Regions from separate parts of the Curtobacterium sp. MCJR17_043 genome, predicted to be linked through region 2. Evidence: riboswitches for the same ligand, from Rfam matches in the RefSeq annotation. Region 2 holds a riboswitch; the other holds the start of a gene.
The links. Region 2 has a riboswitch for thiamine pyrophosphate ahead of DEJ15_RS07065 (ECF transporter S component). Riboswitches for the same ligand answer to the same signal wherever they lie in the genome.
Positions count from the first base shown of each region.

Region 1: linked by a shared signal. The riboswitch ahead of DEJ15_RS19460 (hydroxyethylthiazole kinase) and the one ahead of DEJ15_RS07065 (ECF transporter S component) in region 2 are both predicted to bind thiamine pyrophosphate.

Region 1 covers NZ_CP126259.1:1,672,913-1,679,945, forward strand. The annotation lists partial or broken gene DEJ15_RS08735 (metallophosphoesterase family protein) at 1-195, shown strand, start outside; gene DEJ15_RS08740 (TenA family protein) at 224-910, opposite strand; partial or broken gene DEJ15_RS08745 (bifunctional hydroxymethylpyrimidine kinase/phosphomethylpyrimidine kinase) at 1,044-1,274, opposite strand; partial or broken gene DEJ15_RS08750 (bifunctional hydroxymethylpyrimidine kinase/phosphomethylpyrimidine kinase) at 1,372-2,502, opposite strand; gene thiM (hydroxyethylthiazole kinase) at 2,499-3,206, opposite strand; gene DEJ15_RS19460 (hydroxyethylthiazole kinase) at 3,133-3,372, opposite strand; TPP riboswitch at 3,361-3,457, opposite strand; gene DEJ15_RS08760 (NUDIX hydrolase) at 3,775-4,407, shown strand; gene DEJ15_RS08765 (phosphotransferase enzyme family protein) at 4,644-5,390, shown strand; partial or broken gene DEJ15_RS18250 (J domain-containing protein) at 5,486-6,157, shown strand; gene DEJ15_RS08770 (hypothetical protein) at 6,237-6,428, shown strand; gene DEJ15_RS08775 (RNA-binding S4 domain-containing protein) at 6,500-6,862, opposite strand; gene DEJ15_RS08780 (hypothetical protein) at 6,964-7,033, shown strand, end outside.
Region 2 covers NZ_CP126259.1:1,348,201-1,355,233, reverse strand. The annotation lists gene orn (oligoribonuclease) at 1-151, shown strand, start outside; tRNA gene DEJ15_RS07085 (tRNA-His) at 225-300, shown strand; gene DEJ15_RS07080 (metallopeptidase family protein) at 448-792, shown strand; gene DEJ15_RS07075 (nucleoside/nucleotide kinase family protein) at 811-1,338, opposite strand; gene DEJ15_RS07070 (ATP-binding cassette domain-containing protein) at 1,389-3,896, opposite strand; gene DEJ15_RS07065 (ECF transporter S component) at 3,893-4,522, opposite strand; TPP riboswitch at 4,529-4,640, opposite strand; gene DEJ15_RS07060 (hypothetical protein) at 4,741-5,070, opposite strand; partial or broken gene glgX (glycogen debranching protein GlgX) at 5,155-7,033, shown strand, end outside.

The DNA of each region.
Region 1 (7,033 bases), 320 kb from region 2:
GTCGCCGACCACCCGGACGTCGACGTGCTCGTGTTCGGGCACTCGCACATCCCGTGGGACTCGCTGGCGCCGAACGGCATGCGCCTGCTCAACCCCGGTTCGCCGACGGACCGTCGTCGGCAGCCGGACCACACGTGGATGCGCTGCACGGTCGACGGCGCCGACCTGCAGGTCACCCTGGTGCGGCGCGCCCCCCGGTGCGGACGGGGTCCGCACCGCGCCCTCACACCCGGCCTGACTCCGCACCCGCGGTCGGGCCCGAGTCGGGCCCACCGGCCGGGAGGCCCGCTGCGGCTCCGCCCCGCCGGGGACCGGGCAACTGCTCCGGCATCCGGAAGAACGCGAGCTCCTGCGCGACCGACTCCCGGAACGCGCGGGCCATCCGGCCCCGCAGCTCCGGGTCGGCGCGCACGGCGAGCTCCTCGACGAGGTCGGTCGCCCGCGCGCTCGACGCCGCGAAGCCCGGGTCCCCGTACGCCGCGATCCAGTCCGCGAACGGGTGCCCGACCGGCGCCGTGCCGAGCCGCTCCCCGACCCAGGCGTACACCCGGAAGCAGGGCAGGACGGCGGCGGCGAGCACCGAGACGTCCCCGGTGGCGGCGGCATCGTCGGCCGCCGCGGCCAGGTGCGCGAGGTAGCCGGCGCAGACCGGGTGCACGGGGTCGTCCGCGTGCGACCCGGCGAGTCTACGGTGGTGCAGGTCGCGGGCCTCGGCGGCGCAGCCCTCGCTCGCGGTCGTCCAGAACGCCGCGGCGTCGCCGGTCGAGCCGGCCGCGATCGCCCGGAGGTGCTGCTCGTACGCGCGGAGGTAGTGCACGTCCTGCGCGAGGTACCCGGCGAAGACCTCCGCGTCGAGCGTGCCGTCGGCGAGGCCCTGCAGGAACGCGCACGCGAGGGTCTCGTCGAGCACCGCGGCCGCGTCCGTCCACCAGAGGTCGGTCAGGCGGGGGGACCGGCAGGGCGGCCCGCACGGCGGCGTTGTGGTCGACCGGGCCGTGTCCGTGCCCGACCTGGAGGGCGTCGGCACCGCGGAGGGCCACGGTGAGCCACGCCTTCGCGGCACCGACGGCGAGCTCCCAGTCGCCGTGTCGGGCCACGAGCGTGGCGATCGCGCTCGAGAGCGAACAGCCCGTCCCGTGCGTGTTCGTCGTCGCGACCCGCGGGCCGGGGAACACCCGCACCGAGCCGTCCGGCGTCACGAGGGCGTCGTCCGAGGTGGGGCCGCCGTCGTGTCCGCCCTTCGCGAGCACGCGGACGTCGAAGCGTCGTGCCACCGCCAGGGCCGCGTCGAGGGGGGTCCGTCGCGTCGGAGCCGGCGAGGTCGGCGAGCACCCGCAGTTCGTCGCGGTTCGGGGTGACGAGGTCGGCGAGGGCGAACAGGTCGGTCATCGCCGCCTCGGCATCGGCGTCGAGCAGTCGGTCACCGCTCGTGGCGACCATCACGGGGTCGACGACCAGCCACCGCGGCCGGTGTGCCCGCAACGACTCCACGACGACCCGGACGACCTCGGCGGTGCCGAGCATGCCGGTCTTCACCGCGTCCACCGTGACGTCGTCCCAGACCGCGTCGAGCTGCTCGCGGAGGAAGTCCGTGTCGGGCACGTGCACCGAGCGCACGCCCCGGGTGTTCTGCGCGACCAGGGCCGTGACCACCGCCATGCCGTACCCGTCCTGGGCGGCGATCGACTTCAGGTCGGCCTGGATCCCCGCACCCCCGGTCGGGTCGGTCCCCGCGATGCTGAGCACCCTGGGCACCCGGCCGCTCGCAGCCGGCCCCGTCGTCGCGGTCACCGGCCCGCCCCGTTCCACGCCGCGACGAACGCGGCGGCCGCGGCACCCGGGTCGGGGGCCGCGCAGATGCCCGACACCACGGCGACCCCCCGCCGCCCCGGCAGCCCGCAGCGGCCCGACGTCCGCCAGTCCGACGCCGCCGATGCCCACGCACGGCACGGTGGTCGTCGCCGCGATCCGGGCGAACCCCGCGACGCCGAGCGCCGGCGGGTGGTCGGGCTTCGTGCTCGTCGGGTGCACGACCCCGACGCCGAGCAGGTCGACCGTGCCGTGCGGCATCGCGGCGACCTCGACCAGGTGCCGCGTCGTGTTCGCGGTCAGTCCGACGTGGGCGTCCGGGCCGAGCAGTGCACGCGCGGCGCTCGCCGGGACGTCCGACTGTCCGAGGTGCACGCCCGCCACCGCGTGCCCCTCGTGCCGTGCGGCCAGCGCCACGTCGAGCCGGTCGTCCACGACGACGAGTGCCCGGTCGCCGACCGCGTCCGCGACCGCGACCGTCAACGCGAGCAGGTCCCGGGCGGACGCCGTCTTGTCCCGGACCTGCACGATGCGGACCCCGGCGCCCACCGCCGCCCGGACGACGCCGAGGACCCCGTGCCCGTGCCGAGCGGCCAGGGCGGTGTCGGTGACGAGGTAGACGCCGAGCTCCTGCGCTCCCGGTACGCGTCCGGCGGTCCCGGCCACCGCAGCGGCAGCCGCGTCGGCGGTCACGATCCCGCTCCGATCGTCGTCGAGGCGGCCCGGGCACTCTGACCGTCGGCGGTGATCCGGGCCTCCCGGACCACGTCCTCCGGCGTCAGCGACGCGAGCCGGTCGAGGAACAGCGGCTGGAACGCGCCGGGCCCGCCGGCGTCCCGTGCGGCGAGCTCCGCCGCGATGGTGTGGACCGCGGTCGCGGCGACGGCCGCGTCGAGCGCACGCCCCGGCGCCACGGCCGCGAAGGCGGCGACGACGGCCCCGAGGGCGCAGCCGCCACCCGTGATCCGGGTGAGCAGCTCGGTCCCGTTCGCGACGCGGACCAGCCCCTCGGGCGCCACGAGCAGGTCCACCGCACCCGAGACCGCCACCGCCTGCGCGGTCCCGGCGTCCGCGGCGGCGACCGCGGCGTCGCGGGCGTCCTCCGTCCCGACCGTGCTGTCCACACCGCGACCGCCAGCCGAGGCGCCGAGGACCGCGAGCACCTCGGACGCGTTCCCGCGCAGCACCGTCGGGCGCATCGCCAGCAGGTCCCGCGCCAGGGCCGTCCGGACCGGCAGCGACCCGACCGCGACCGGGTCGAGCACCCACGGCGTCCCGGCTTCCGCCGCTGCGGCCGCGGCCTCGCGGGACGCGGTCGACGGCTCAGCGTGCGGGGTGCCGGTGTTGACGAGCAACCCGTCCGCGACGCCGGCGAACGGCCCCGCCTCGGTCGGCACGTCGACCATCGCGGCCGACGCCCCCCAGCGCGAGCAGCACGTTGGCGGTGACGTTCTGCACCACCGTGTTCGTGATGCACTGCACCAGGGGCGCCCGGGTCCGGACGGCCTCCAGCAGGTCGGCGGTACGGACGACCCAGTCGGTCGTCGGCGCAGCGTTCTCCATGGACGATCCCTTCGCGAGTACGAGCTCGAGCAGGTTCGACGGGTGTGATCTCAGCCGCTCGGATGCGGCACCCCGTGTCTCGGACGACACCGTACACGCATCGCCGCCGTCGTCCAGCGACACGTCCGGGACCGGTGTGGAAGGGTGGACCCGTGGACGACGAACGACGGACCGCGACCCCGGCGGGACCGCCACCCGGCCCCCCGGCAGGACCGCGCGACCCCGGCGACGCCTGGGCGGTCGGCCCGGACGGCACCAAGGCGTGGGGCCGCTTCGGCGCCGCGGGCCTGCTCGTCGACGACGGACGCGGACGGGTCCTCCTGCAGCACCGCGTCGAGTGGAGCCACCACGGCGGCACCTGGGGGGATCCCCGGCGGAGCGCGCCACCAGCACGAGGACCCGGTGACCGCCGCCCTCCGCGAGTCCGCCGAGGAGGCCGGCGTCCCCGAGGACGGCATCGACCTCCGGCACACCGCCGTCCTCGACCTCGGCTTCTGGACCTACACGACCGTCGTGGGACGCGCCTCCCGCCCGTTCGCCCCCGTCGTCGCCGACCGTGAGAGCCTGGCCCTGGCCTGGGTCCCCGTCGCCGACGTGCCGGACCTGCCGCTCCACCCCGGGTTCGGCGCCTCGTGGCCCGCGCTCCGGGCCACGCTCGACCGGACACCGCACGTCGTCGTCGACGCGGCGAACGTCGTCGGGAGCGTCCCGGACGGCTGGTGGAAGGACCGCGCGGGAGCGGCCTCCCGACTCGTCGCCCGGGTGAGCGCGCTCGCCGCGTCCGGCGTCGACGCCGCCGCGCTGGACCTGCCGTCCGCCACCTGGTGGCCGCGGTGGACCGTGGTGCTCGAGGGGGGAGGCCCGGGGTGCGACCCCGGTCGACGTCGCCGCCGACACCCGTCCCGGTCTCCCCGTGGTGACCGTCGAGCAGGCACCGGCCGCCGGGGACGACGCGATCGTCGCCGCCGTGCAGACCGCCGTCGCGGCCGGGGACGGCCCGGTCGTCGTCGTGACCGCGGACCGCGGCCTCCGTGACCGCGTGACCGCGGTCGGGGCGGACGTCCGCGGGCCGTCGTGGCTGCGGGAGCTCCTGCCCGACTGACGACCGGCTGCCGCCGCTGTGGTCGCCCCGGCGTCGCGTAGGTCCGTGCAGCGCGCCCTCCGGGTCCGTGCAGCGCGCCCTCCGGATGGTGAGGCGCGGAGCCGGGCGTCGACGGGACGGGAGCACTACAGTTGCGGACACGTCGACGACGACGTTCAGGAGGTTCCCGATGGAACGGATCACCAAGACCGACGACCGGGTGCACCGCCCCGCCGGGCCGTGGACACCGACGGTCCACCGGCTGCTCACGCACCTGCACGAGCAGGGCTTCGTGGCGGCCCCGGCTCCGATCTCGCTCGGGGACGCGCTCGAGACGGTGACGTTCGTCCCGGGAGTGGCCGGCGAGTACCCCTGGACCGAGGACGTCGCGAGCGAGGCCGCCCTCGTCACGAGTGCCCGGCTGCTCCGACAGCTGCACGACGCCGCGGCGAGCTTCCCCCTGGACGACTCCGTCGACGTGTGGTCCCAGGCCGCGCGGGTGCCGGTCGAGACCGTCGTGCACGGCGACTACGCCCCGTACAACGTCGTCTACGACGGCATCGCGGCGGTCGGCGTGATCGACTTCGACACCGCGCACCCCGGGCCCCGCGTCTGGGACGTCGCCAGTGCCGTCTACCGGTTCGCGCCCTTCACGACCGGAGCCGACGAGGGTCGACCCGTCCCGGCGCTCGAGGACCGGATCACCCGTGCCGCCGAGTTCTGCCGCGCCTACGGTCTCGACGACCGCTCGCGTGCCGTGCTCGTCGAGACGATCACCGCCGGCTTGGTGGCCCTGGTGACGACCCTCGAGACCGAGGCGGCCGCGGGCAACCCGAAGTTCGTGAGCGACCTCGCGCACGGGCACGCCGACCTGTACCGGGCCGACGTCGCGTGGCTCGAGGAGCACGGGGACCGGATCACCGCCGCGCTCCGCTGACGGGGCGCGCCGGGGACGAGGTCGCCGACCGCCCAGCGCGTGCCCAGCGCCCTCGCGGCGGACCTCGATCCTGCGTCCGGTAGCGTTCCAGGGCCATGACCGACAGCCCGGCGGACGCCACCCCGTACGAGGTCCTCGGCGTCCCCGCGACCGCCGACGACGACACCCTCCGACGCGCCTACCGTCGGGCCGCGCGTGAGAGCCACCCCGACCTCGGCGGGGACGCCCAGCGCTTCCGCCGGGTGCAGGTCGCCTGGGAGCGCATCGGGACGCCCTCGGCCCGGCGAGCCTACGACGCCGGGACCCTGCGCGCGGGGTCCTCGTCAGCGCCGTCCGGATCGGCCGCGTGGCGGTCGGACACCGGGCGTGACGCCTACGCACCCCCGTCCGCCCGACGTGACTCCCGCCCGCGGGCCCGGTCGTACGGGCACCCCGGCGGGCGCTCCCGCGAGGTCTTCCTCGCCGCAGAACGTGAGTGGGTGGGCCTCGGCGACCCGATCGAGGACCCGTACGACCCGGCACTCGTCCGGTCGGCACCCCGGCACGTCCGGCGTCTCCTGGGCGAGGCGCTGGCCGAGGAGGCGACGGCTGCGATCATCGCGGAGATGGGCATCGGCGTCACGGTGTGGCACGACCTCGACGCCGGTGCCGAGGGCAAGCTCGACCACGCGGTGCTGACGCCCACCGGACTCTGGGCACTCGAGTCGATCGACTGGGGCGGCCCGGTCGCGGTGGAGCACGGCGAGGTCGTCGGCGAGACGCTCGGCCCGGGGGAGCAGCCGGTGAAGGAGCTCGTCCGCGCGGCCCGTGCCGTGCAGAAGCAGACGCGGGTCCGGTTCACCGGCCGTGTCCTGGTGGTGCCGGACTCCGCGGTCGACGAGGACGTCCGACTCGTCGGGACCCCCCCGCAAGCCGACCGCGTTCATCGTCCGTCGGAGTGCGCTCGGGCAGGTGCTCTCCGGCGTCTGGTCGCCCGAGGGCTCCGTCGACGTCTTCGCGGTCCGCGACCGCCTGCAGCAGACCGTCCGGTTCGTCTGACCCGACCAGCAGCGCCGCCCGACCAGCAGCGCCGCCCGTCACGCGCCGCCGGCCGTCACGCACCGTCGGGGTCAGTACCCGCGGAGCTTCTCGAGGTCCCGGCGCTCCCGCTTGCTCGGCCGTCCGGCCCCGCGCTCCCGGATCGGGACGAAGCCGGCTTCCTCGCGGGGCAGGCGCGGCGGTGTGCGGTCCTCGAGGTGCTTCGCGGCCTCGGTCGCACCGACGCGCTTGAGGATGATGCTCTTCACGACGACGATCCGGTCGAAGCCGGCCTGGCGCACGCGGACCTCGTCCCCGGGACCGACCGGCTGGGACGGCTTCGCCCGCTCGCCGTTGACGCGGACGTGGCCGGCCTTGCACGCGGTCGTCGCCGCGGACCGGGTCTTGGTGATCCGGACCGCCCAGATCCAGCTGTCCACCCGGGCCTTGTCCATCCGGCCACCCTAGCCGCGCCGGTCCTGCGTCCCCCTCGACGTCCCCTCGACGTACGGTCGACCGGGCCCGCACGTCCGTGCGAGCCCGTAGCCTCGGAGCCATGACCGACCCCGACCCGCCGACCACGGTCCCGTCCCAGGCGGCGATCGCCCGCACCCGGGCCCTCGTCG
Region 2 (7,033 bases):
GTCGATCCGCGAGCTCGAGTACTACCGCCGTGCCGGCTTCACACCGGAACCCGGGCCGGCAAGCGACGACGTGAAGGCCATCGCGGCCGAGGTCGTGGCGAAGTGGGAGCCGCGCCTGACCCTGCAGCCGAGCCCGGCACCCGCCGAGTAGCGATCGTGGTCCGGGCAGGCGCTCGGATGTACTACAATCGAGTGGTTGCTCCGGCTCGCCGGACCGACACATGGTGGGTATAGCTCAGCTGGTAGAGCGCCTGGTTGTGGTCCAGGAGGTCGCGGGTTCAAGCCCCGTTACTCACCCCAACAGCGCACACGCTCCGTCGAGCGGAACGCGTCACGAAGGCCCCCGTCCGGTGGACGGGGGCCTTCTGCACGTCTCCCGGTCCCGAGGGGTCGAAGGACCGGGCGACCAGCTCTCCCCCGGCCTCGTGTGTCACCATCGCTCCCGTGATGGAGATGTCGCCCGAGGACTTCGAGCAGCTCGTGACCGACGAGCTCGACCAGCTGCCGGACGAAATGGTCGACGGCCTGGACAACGTCGTCTTCGTGGTCGAGGACGAACCCGAGGACGGCTCCGACCTGTTCGGCGTGTACGACGGCGTCGCGGCGACCGAGCGCGGGCAGTACGGCTTCGGCGAGCTGCCCGACCGGATCGTCGTCTTCCGGAAGCAGCACCTGGCGGAGTGCGACACCCTCGACGAGCTCAAGGACGAGGTGCACACCACGCTCGTGCACGAGATCGGCCACTTCCACGGCATCGACGACGAGCGCCTGCACGAGCTCGGTTGGGCGTAGTTCCCCGCCGACCTGCGGTCAGGTCCGCAGTACCACGTCCGCGAGCGCTGCCGGCTGCTCCGCCCGGATGAACGCGTCCTCCTGGGCTGCCCACCGCGCCCACTCGCGTTCGAACGTCGCTCCGTCGCGACCGATCGCCCGATCCCACCGCACGGCGTCGTCGGCCTCGAGCCACACCCGCACGGTGGCCAGCGGAGCGGATGCGCGGGAGAGCGCCCCGCACCCCTCGATGACGAGTGGTGCATCGGGGTCGACCGTGCGCCACGCGGCCGGTCGGTCCGCCTGCCAGTCCCACGAGCGGTACCCGGACGGCGCGCCGAGCACGTCCGTCACGACGGCGTCCGCGGCGGCACGCAGACCGTCCCACCCGGGGTAGACGTCGTCGAGGTGCACCACCTGCGCTCCGAGTGCGACCGCGAGGGCATTGCCGAGCGTGGTCTTGCCCGTGCCCGACCGCCCGTCGACGAGCACCACCACCCGCCCAGGGCGACCGGCACCCGCACCACCACCGACCGCGCCCGCCACCGCGGCGCGGACGCGTGCCACCACGTCGGCGACGACCCCCCGCGGGGTCGGTCGTGTGACCGGTCAGCTCGTCAGACACGCCACGTCCCCGCCGCCACCGCCACGGCGACCGCGACGGCGCCGATGCCGACGAGCACCCCGACCATCGCCCACTCCGGTCCGGCGAACCGGACGCTCCGCGCCCACGTCCGCCGTCCGGGCGCACCGAACCCGCGCGACTCCATCGCCACCGCGAGCGTCGTCGCCCGCCGGAGCGCCAGCACGAGCAGCGCGAACGCCATGGACGCACCGCGCCGCAGCCGCCCGGTGTCGGCCACGCCCCGGGCCCGCCGTGCGTTGCCGAGCTGCCGCCAGTCATCGCCGAGCAGGGTCGTCATCCGGATCGCCGCGAGCGCGCCGAGCACGAAGCGCGCGGGCAACCGGAGCAGCTGGGCGAGCCCGTCGGCGAGGTCGGTCGGGTCCACCCGCACGAACAGCGCGATCGCCGGCAGCCCCACCGCGAGCACGCGCAGCGCGGTCGCCAGTGCGAGGGTCAGCGATCCGTCGGTCACGTGCGCGAAGCCGACGTCGAACCATTCGCGCCCGGACGGCCGGCCGTACAGGGCGATGCTCACGGCTGTCAGTGGCACCGCCGCGAGCAGCGGTGCGGTCCGCAGCAGGAACGTCCGCGGCGGGATCCGCAGGAGCGGGAGCAGGAGCACCTCGAGTCCGAGCGCGACCGCGGCGGACACGACGTCCAGGCTGAGCACGAGGCACAGGCCGAGCGCCAGGACGCCGAGCAGCGACGCCACCGGCTGCACACCGCGGATCCCGCGGGGCCGGACGGGAGGCTCGGCCCGCACGGGCGGTCCGGCCGCGGCCCCGGCGGTCGTCGCGCGGGTGCGCTCGCGGCCCGTGCTGCTGTGCTCGTCCGCCGAGCGGGTCGACGCGGTCGACGTGACCGCGTCGGTCCGGGCGGCCGATCCGGTGCCGGCCGATCCGGTCGCGGCCGACGCTGCCGGCGCCACGTGCGGCGGACCGTCGTGCTCGTCCGCCACCGCAGCGCGCACGCCGTCGGACCCGAGGACGACCTCGTCCGCGTCGAGCGCCCGCACGAGGTCGCGGTCGTGCGTCACGGCGACGACCGCGGTCCCGCCGTCCGCCAGTTCGCCGAGCCGGTCGACCACGGCCTGCCACGTCGCCCGGTCCTGCCCCGAGGTCGGTTCGTCGAGCACGAGCACGGGCGGCTCGGCGGCGATGACGGCCCCGATCGCGAGCCGGCGCTGCTCGCCACCGGACAGCGTGAACGGGTGCTGGTCGGCGAGGTGCGCCAAGTCGAAGTCGGCGAGCACCCGGTCGACCCGGGCGTCCACGTCCGACCGGCCGACGGCACGCGGACCGGCGGCGAGTTCCTCACGGACGGTCCGCGCGATGAACTGGTGTTCGGGGTCCTGGAAGACGGTGCCGATCCGGGCGGCGAGCTCGCGGCTCGACCACGCCGACGGGTCCTCGGCCGCGTCGCCCCGCAGTGCCGCGGTCGCGTGCACGGAGCCCGCGGCGGGTCGGAGGAGCCCACCGAGGGTCAGTCCGAGCGTGGACTTGCCCACGCCGTTCGGTCCGGTGACCGCGATGACCTGCCCGGCGCGCACGGAGAGGTCGATCCCGCTGCCGATGCGGGGTCCCCGGCCCCGCGCCGTGCCGAGGGCCGATGCGACGAGGCGATCCGTGCCTCCCTGCCGGTCCGCGGTGACGCTCCGGGTCGCACCGTGTCGTGCGGAGCCGGGTGCGGGTTCGCTGCCCGGCACCCAGACGCCGGCCGCGGTGAGCGCCGGTCCGTGTGCGGCGAGCACCTCGGCCGGGGGCCCGTCGGCCACCACGCCGCCGGCCGGTTCGAGCAGCACCAGGCGGTCGACGAGGTCGAGCCAGGTGCCGATCCGGTGTTCGACGACCAGGAGCGTGGCGCCGGTCTCGTCGAGCACGGCGCGGACGGCGTCGTGCACCTGCGCGACCCCGTCCGGGTCGAGGTTCGCGCACGGTTCGTCGAGCACCAGGGCACCCGGGCGCATCGCGAGCACCCCGGCGAGCGCCAACCGCTGCCGCTGCCCGCCGGACATCGCCGCGGTGGACCGGTCGAGCGGCAGGTCGAGTCCCACGACGTCGAGCGCAGCGCGGACCCGCGGCCAGATCTCCTCCGGCGGCACCCCGGTGTTCTCACACCCGAAGGCCACGTCGTCCCCGATCCGGGACATCACGGTGTGCACCTCGGGGTCCTGCATGACCAGGCCGACCCGGCCGCGGGCGCTGCCCGGGGCCACCCCGTCGACGAGCACCTCGCCCTGGACCGCGGCGGCGGTGTCGTCGTCCGGGTCGGGTTCGTCGGGCAGCACGGCCGCGACGGCCCGGAGCAGGGTGGACTTGCCGGCACCGGAGGGCCCGACGACCGCGACGCGTTCGCCGGGCTCGACGGTCAGGTCCACCCCGCGCACGGCCCACCGCTCACGGGACGCGTACCGCCACCCCCAGTCGCGGAAGGTGATCCGTGCCGCGGACGCCGTGGTGTCGGACAGGGGCCCGGCGGCGGCGGACGGTGCGGACGTCACGCCGAGGCGCGAGCCGCACGCTTGGTGTGCTCGCGGCCCGCGGCGAACGACGAGAGCACGCCGGTGGCGGCGAGGGCGCGGACGATGAGCCACGAGCCGAGTCCGGCGATGACGGCACCGGAGATGACGGCGCAGATCACGTAGACGACCTTGAAGCCGGCGTCGAGCCCCGCGTACCAGAGCAACGAGTCGTTGACGCCGAGCGCGAGTCCCGCAGCGGCCCCGGCGAGGACGACGACCGGCAGCCGGTACACGCGGTACAGGAAGAGCGCGAGGACGAGCTCGGCGCCGAGGCCCTGCACGAGCCCGGCCTCGAGCGTGAGCCACCCCCACTGCGTGCCGAGCAGGGCCTCGACCGACGCCGCGACCATCTCGGCGTACAGAGCCGCGCCGGGCTTCCGCACGACGATCGCGACGATCGGACCGGCGAGCAGCCAGACGCCGCCGAAGAGCGACTGGGTGCCGGGGAGCACGAGCGCACTGGCGGCGCTGATCGGCTCGTAGCCGAACTCCCACAGCTTGAAGACGACGCCGATCGCGACGGCGAGGACGCTCGCGACGACGATGTCCACGACCCGCCACCGCAGCGAGCGGGTGGGCGTGGTGGACGGGACAGCAGACTGCATGACAGCAGGCATGACCTGGACTCCTCCCTGCGCCGGCATGATCCGGATCAGGTTCGACGGTCGGAGCGCCGTTCGCTCCCTCTCAGCCCGGTGGACCCGGACTCCCGTGTGTGTCCCGCCAGTGTAGTGGCGATGTGGACGCGGGACGCGACCCGCGACGGACGGGAGGCACGGTGCGGGTCCGCACCGTGCCTCCCGTCCGTCGTCCGGTCAGTCCGTCACTTCTTCAGCGCGCGGATGAGCTTCGCGAGCACCTTGCCCGTGACCCAGATGACCGGGATGCTCACGGTGAGGAGCGAGATGAGGTTCGGCTCGAACGCGAGGTCCTGGCCGGGACGGCGGACGTACGCGCCGACGGGGAGCGAGACGGCACCGCCGCCACCGCCACCGGCGCCGTCCTCGTCGGCGTCGGACCCGCCGCCGAAGCCGTACCAATTGACGGAGACGGGGATCAGCGTGCTGTCCCCGACGTCCACCGGGTCGCCGTAGTTCGAGGCGACGCCGACGGGCCGCACCTTGTCTGCGATCTGCGTGACGATGTTGGTCATGGCGGTGACGCTACTCGGCGGGGCCGCGGACATCACAGGGGTCCCTCGATACGTTGGCCGGGTTCACCCCTTCTGGAGGCACGTTTGCACACCTGGCCCGGCAACCCCTACCCCCCTCGGCGCGACCTACGACGGCAGCGGCACGAACTTCGCCGTGTTCAGCGAGGTCGCCGAAGGGGTCGAGCTCTGCCTGTTCGACGCCGACGGCACCGAGGAGCGCGTCCGCCTCGTCGAGGTCGACGCCCACGTCTGGCACGCGTACCTGCCGACCGTCGGCCCGGGCCAGCAGTACGGCTTCCGTGTGCACGCCCCGTACGACCCGGCGAACGGGCTGCGCTCGAACCCGGCGAAGCTCCTCCTGGACCCGTACGCCAAGGCCACCAGCGGTGACATCGACTGGGACCAGTCCCTGTTCTCGTACACGTTCGGCGACCCGGACTCCACGAACGACGAGGACTCCGCGTCGCACATGGTGAAGGGCGTGGTCATCAACCCGTTCTTCGACTGGCAGGGCGACCGCCCGCCGCGCATCCCCTACGGCGAGACGGTCATCTACGAGGCGCACGTCAAGGGCCTCACCGAGACGCACCCCGACGTGCCCGAGGAGCAGCGCGGCACCTACGCGGGCGTCTCGCACCCGGCCGTCATCGAGCACCTCAAGCGACTCGGCGTCACGACGCTCGAGCTCATGCCGGTGCACCAGTTCGTGAACGACTCGACCCTGCAGGACAAGGGGCTGTCGAACTACTGGGGCTACAACACCATCGGGTTCTTCGCGCCGCACGCGCACTACTCGTCCTCGGGCGACGGTGGCCAGCAGGTGCAGGAGTTCAAGACGATGGTCCGCGAGCTGCACCGCGCCGGCATCGAGGTCGTCCTCGACGTCGTGTACAACCACACCGCCGAGGGCAACCACCTCGGACCGACCCTGTCGTTCCGCGGCATCGACAACGCGGCGTACTACCGCCTCGTCGACGACGACAAGCGGTACTACATGGACGTCACGGGCACCGGGAACTCGCTCAACGTCGGGCACCCGCACTCGCTGCAGCTGATCATGGACTCGCTCCGCTACTGGGTCACCGAGATGCACGTCGACGGCTTCCGCTTCGACCTCGCCGCCGCCCTGGCCCGTGAGTTCTACGAAGTCGACCGGCTCGCGGCCTTCTTCGAGCTCGTCCAGCAGGACCCGATCGTGTCGCAGGTGAAGCTCATCGCCGAGCCGTGGGACGTCGGCCCCGGCGGCTACCAGGTCGGCAACTTCCCGCCGCAGTGGTCGGAGTGGAACGGCAAGTACCGCGACACCGTCCGTGACTTCTGGCGCGGCGAGCCGTCGACCCTCGGTGAGTTCGCGTCCCGCATCTCCGGCTCCGCCGACCTGTACGAGCACGACGGCCGCACGCCCAAGGCGAGCATCAACTTCATCACCGCGCACGACGGCTTCACGCTGTACGACCTGGTCTCCTACAACGAGAAGCACAACGAGGCGAACGGCGAGGACAACAACGACGGCGAGAGCCACAACCGGTCCTGGAACTCGGGCGTGGAGGGGCCGACGGAGGACCCGGACGTGAACGCGCTCCGACTCCAGCGGCAGCGGAACTTCCTCGCGACGCTGCTGCTCAGCCAGGGCGTGCCGATGATCGCGCACGGCGACGAACTCGGTCGCACCCAGCAGGGCAACAACAACGTCTACGCGCAGGACTCCGAGCTGAGCTGGATCGACTGGTCCACGGCGGACGACGAACTCATCCAGTTCACCGCCGACGTCGTGAAGCTCCGGCACGACCACCCGACCTTCCGCCGCACCCGGTACTTCAACGGCCGTCCGGTGCGTCGGGGCGAGGGCGAGCCGCTGCCCGACGTGGTGTGGCTGACGCCCGCCGGCGACGCCATGCAGCCCGAGGAGTGGGACTCCGGCTTCGGCAAGAGCGTCGGCATGTACCTGAACGGCGAGGGCATC